One region of the [Clostridium] saccharolyticum WM1 genome, then DNA from elsewhere that is predicted to be linked to it. Evidence: a T-box and tRNA genes for the amino acid it is inferred to sense, from the RefSeq annotation. Region 1 holds a T-box; the other holds one or more tRNA genes.
The links. A T-box is a leader RNA that pairs with one kind of tRNA and senses whether it is charged. The one in region 1 lies ahead of pheS (phenylalanine--tRNA ligase subunit alpha), so its partner is inferred to be a tRNA-Phe.
Positions count from the first base shown of each region.

Region 2: it encodes a tRNA-Phe, which carries the amino acid that the T-box ahead of pheS (phenylalanine--tRNA ligase subunit alpha) is inferred to sense. The anticodon was not compared.

Region 1 covers NC_014376.1:2,387,213-2,389,398, forward strand. Annotated here, with positions in the region: gene pheT (phenylalanine--tRNA ligase subunit beta) at 1-127, opposite strand, end outside; gene pheS (phenylalanine--tRNA ligase subunit alpha) at 146-1,165, opposite strand; T-box leader at 1,239-1,485, opposite strand; gene CLOSA_RS11195 (zinc ribbon domain-containing protein) at 1,557-1,901, opposite strand; gene CLOSA_RS11200 (hypothetical protein) at 1,992-2,186, opposite strand, start outside.
Region 2 covers NC_014376.1:23,481-25,666, reverse strand. Annotated here, with positions in the region: gene CLOSA_RS00145 (aminotransferase class I/II-fold pyridoxal phosphate-dependent enzyme) at 1-578, opposite strand, end outside; gene CLOSA_RS00140 (hypothetical protein) at 743-973, shown strand; tRNA gene CLOSA_RS00135 (tRNA-Lys) at 1,075-1,147, opposite strand; tRNA gene CLOSA_RS00130 (tRNA-Phe) at 1,151-1,223, opposite strand; tRNA gene CLOSA_RS00125 (tRNA-Met) at 1,272-1,345, opposite strand; tRNA gene CLOSA_RS00120 (tRNA-Tyr) at 1,392-1,473, opposite strand; tRNA gene CLOSA_RS00115 (tRNA-Thr) at 1,495-1,567, opposite strand; tRNA gene CLOSA_RS00110 (tRNA-Val) at 1,604-1,676, opposite strand; tRNA gene CLOSA_RS00105 (tRNA-Asp) at 1,700-1,773, opposite strand; rRNA gene CLOSA_RS00100 (23S ribosomal RNA) at 1,862-2,186, opposite strand, start outside.

The DNA of each region.
Region 1 (2,186 bases):
AGTTTTTATCCAGGCATTCATAGCCTTCCACCTTTGTTCCGGTGAGCGTCATGGCATCCGTGTATTCCTGAGCTGATACGTCTAAATCCGGAACATATGCTTTAATCCATGATAATGGTGTATTCATTGATCTATCTCCCTTTCCCTAGAACTGCTTTAAGAATCTGATGTCATTCTCATACAATAATCTCATATCATCAATTTCATATTTTAACAGAGCAATACGCTCTAACCCAACGCCAAATGCAAAGCCGGAATATTCATCCGGGTCGATTCCGCTCATTGTTAGTACGTTTGGATGAACCATTCCGCATCCAAGAATCTCAATCCAGCCGGAGCCTTTGCAGAAGCGGCAGCCTTTTCCGCCGCATTTAAAGCAGGTAACATCCATTTCTGCGCTTGGTTCTGTAAATGGGAAATGGTGAGGACGAAATTTTACCTTTGTCTCCAGGCCAAATAGCTCTCTTGCAAACTCCGCCAGGGTTCCCTTTAAGTCTGCAAATGTAATGTTTTTATCAATGACAAGGCCTTCGATCTGGTGGAAGGAAGGAGAATGAGTGGCATCCACCTCGTCAGACCGGAATACCCGGCCAGGAGCCAGCATGCGGATGGGCAGCTTCCCCTTTTCCATAGTACGTACCTGTACCGGAGATGTCTGGCTTCTCAATACAATGTTGTCACTGATATAAAAGGTATCCTGTTCATCTCTTGCCGGATGGTTCTTTGGTATATTTAATTTTTCAAAATTATAGGAATCATATTCTACCTCAGGCCCCTCAATAACCTCATATCCCATGCCAACAAAGATTCTTTCAACCTCTTTCAGGGCAATGGTGTTGGGATGGGTATGGCCTACCTTGTTCCGCTTGGCAGGAAGTGTTACATCAATCACTTCTTTTTTCAGCTGTTCTTCCCTGGCTTTCTTTTGAAGGATTGACATGGCTTCCTCTAATTTCCCTTCGATCATGGTCCTGGCGTCATTGACCATCTGCCCTACCTTTGGCCTGTCTTCCGGGGCAACATCCTTCATGCTTTTTAATACGCTGGTCAGTTCGCCCTTTTTCCCAAGATAAGCGACCCTGATGTCATTGAGTTTTTCCAGCGCATCCGAAGCTTCGATCTGCCTCAATGCTTCCTGTTTGATTTTTTCTAATTGATCTTTCATCCTGCTCTCCTTCTTTCATGATCAAATTTTTCTGCCCGCAAATGACATAATGCATTAAAAAAGCTCCATCCCATAAAGGGACGAAGCTATATTCGCGGTACCACCCTAATTCCTGTGTATGACACAGGCACTCGGTATACGTAACGTGTAAAGACGTCATGACTTACCCGCCAGACCGGCATCAAAACTGTCTCCTGGTTTCAATCATGCTGCTTCGGTGGGAAATTCAATCTCTTATCTGAACTTAAAAGGGCTTGCAGCCGATGGCCCCTTCTCTCTGGAAGAAAATAAAGATTTACTGACACCTTCATTGCATTTGATATTTTTAATTGTTACATTAGGTTCCATTGTAATAACGGTTGTTCAAAATGTCAAGGATTATTTTTAAGGATTATCTTAAAAGGAAGTAAGCAACTGCAATAACAGCAGCAATTACTGCAACACTGATCGCTGCGGAAATCAAAGGGTTCCTGTCATCGGAAACCTTTACTGTATCAAAGTCATCGTCATCATAACGTCTTTTGTTTCCCAACGGCTTTTTAGGATCGTCTTCCGGCTTGCGCAGTTGTTTCTCTATTTTCATGCGAAGCAGCACTTCTTCATTGGCTATGTAATTGCAATAAGGGCAGTAAATATTGCTGTTATCATCAGGAATCTGATTCCCGCAGTGCGGACACACTTTCATGATCTGCCAGGAACTGTGGGCAAAAACAGTTCCGTTCCCCCTCTCCACCATTTAATATGAATCATTATATCATATTTTCACTATTTTTTCAATCGCATCCCAGCAGTTGGCTTAGAGAAAGGGGGTTGTCTTCCTGTTTTTTCAAATGGCATCCTTATAAGATTCTTCCAAGATGCGTTTAAACTCAAGGAGTATTTCATATGTTTCCGCCCTTTTTTCCAGGTGCTCAATAAAAATATCAATATACGCCTTATCTTCAGCCCTTTTGATTTTCTCGGTCTGAACCTTTTCTTTTTCTTTTTGATAAAAATTAACCAATAAAATCAGGAGTGCACT
Region 2 (2,186 bases), 2.3 Mb from region 1:
GCTTCATCCACAATAAGAGGCAGGTGAAACCTATGAACGATCTCTGCAATAGTTTTTATATCAGACACAATTCCATCATAGGTTGGTGATACCACAAAAACCGCTTCAATCTCACCATGGTTCATCAACATCTCTTCAATTTTTTTCGGATTTAATCCACCTTGGATTCCGAATTGTGGTATGATTTGTGGATAAATGTATTCTGTTTTTAATTGATTGAGGAAAACTCCATGAAACGCAGACTTATGGCAGTTCCTGCTCATAAGAATGGTTCCGCCTCTTGATACGGTCCCGCTTATTGCACTTAGTATCCCGCTGCTGCTGCCATTGATAAGATAATAGGTCCTGCTGCTCCCATAAATCCCAGAAGCCCATTCCATAGACTCCTTTAAAATCCCTTCCGGATGGTGTAAATTATCAAAACCGTCTATCTCCGTAATATCTATGGAAAAAGGATTTGGAAAATCAACTGCAAAAAATCCTTCACTCTGCCTTTTATGTCCAGGCATATGAAATGGATAAAAATCTGATTTCCCATATTCCTTTAATTTCTTTAACAAATTAGGTGCATCATTCATAGTATGAACCGCCTTTCCTTTTTATAAACTGCAGGCCCATCTCCTAGTATTTTTGCATTCTTTTTTTTAGATTGACACATTTAGTATAGCATCTTTATCCACTCTTTACAATTTTTTCTCATAGCGCTATAATATAATTTCGGAAAGAATAAGGAGATGGTATCATGAGATTAATCGAATTTAAAATGGAACGTCCTGGTCTGGTTAAAGCCGGGGACCAGGTTCAGATCATAGAACGGGAAGGAACCAGCAGCTACAGTTACATTATTGATCCTGCGGTCGCCATGTCCGGCTGCTATATGGGGAGAGATCGTATTAAATCCGATCATGGAGTTGTTAAAGAGATAAAGCACAATGACCGTGGGTATTATGTAATTGTGGAATTTGATGAATGACCCGATTTACCATGAGTAACTCTGTATTCCATAAATCTTTGCATCATAAAAATTTCCATAAAGCAAAAAGCCCTGAAACATCTCTGTTTCAAGGCTTGTCCTGAGACACCGGGGACTCGAACCCCGGACAACTTGATTAAAAGTCAAGTGCTCTACCACCTGAGCTAGTATCCCATATGCCCAAAGCCGGAATCGAACCAGCGACACGAGGATTTTCAGTCCTCTGCTCTACCAACTGAGCTATCTGGGCTTATGCACTTTCATTCGTACACGTTTTCCTAAAATTACTCAAAAAAAATTGCGGGGGCAGGATTTGAACCTGCGACCTTCGGGTTATGAGCCCGACGAGCTTCCAGACTGCTCCACCCCGCGTTATTTAATTATATTATATGCAGTGATTAAGATTTTAATCACTAAATGGATGGAGATGGATTCGAACCATCGAAGCGTGTCGCAACAGATTTACAGTCTGCCCCCTTTGGCCACTCGGGAACCCATCCATATTTTATTAAAGTGATGCAAGCCGATGATCGGACTCGAACCGATAACCTGCTGATTACAAATCAGCTGCTCTGCCAATTGAGCCACATCGGCACGATTCTTCTCATGCGTGTTGCTTTGCATACTGAATGGGACCTATAGGGCTCGAACCTATGACCCTCTGCTTGTAAGGCAGATGCTCTCCCAGCTGAGCTAAGATCCCATATACAAAATTCAGTTGTAAAACGACCCGGATGGGATTCGAACCCACGACCTCCGCCGTGACAGGGCGGCGCTCTAACCAGCTGAGCCACCGGGCCAAACCTTATGAAGGTTTACATATACCCTCAAAACCACACATTGCTACATATCTGTTTTCATCCGTTCTTTCCTCTTACCTAAACCAACCTGGTTAAGCCCTCGACCTATTAGTGACAGTCAGCTCCACATGTTGCCATGCTTCCACCTCTGCCCTATCTACCTCGTCGTCTTCAAGGGGTCTTACTCTTGCGATGGGATATCTCATCTTGAGGGGGGCTTCACGCTTAGATGCCTTCAGCGTTTATCCCTTCCCGACTTGGCTACTCTGCCATGGTGTTGATCACCAACAGATACACCAGAGGTCAGTCCATCCCGGTCCTCTCGTACTAAGGACAGCTCCTCTCAAATATCCTACGCCCACGCCGGATAGGGACCGAACTGTCTCACGACGTTCTGAACCCAGCTCGCGTAC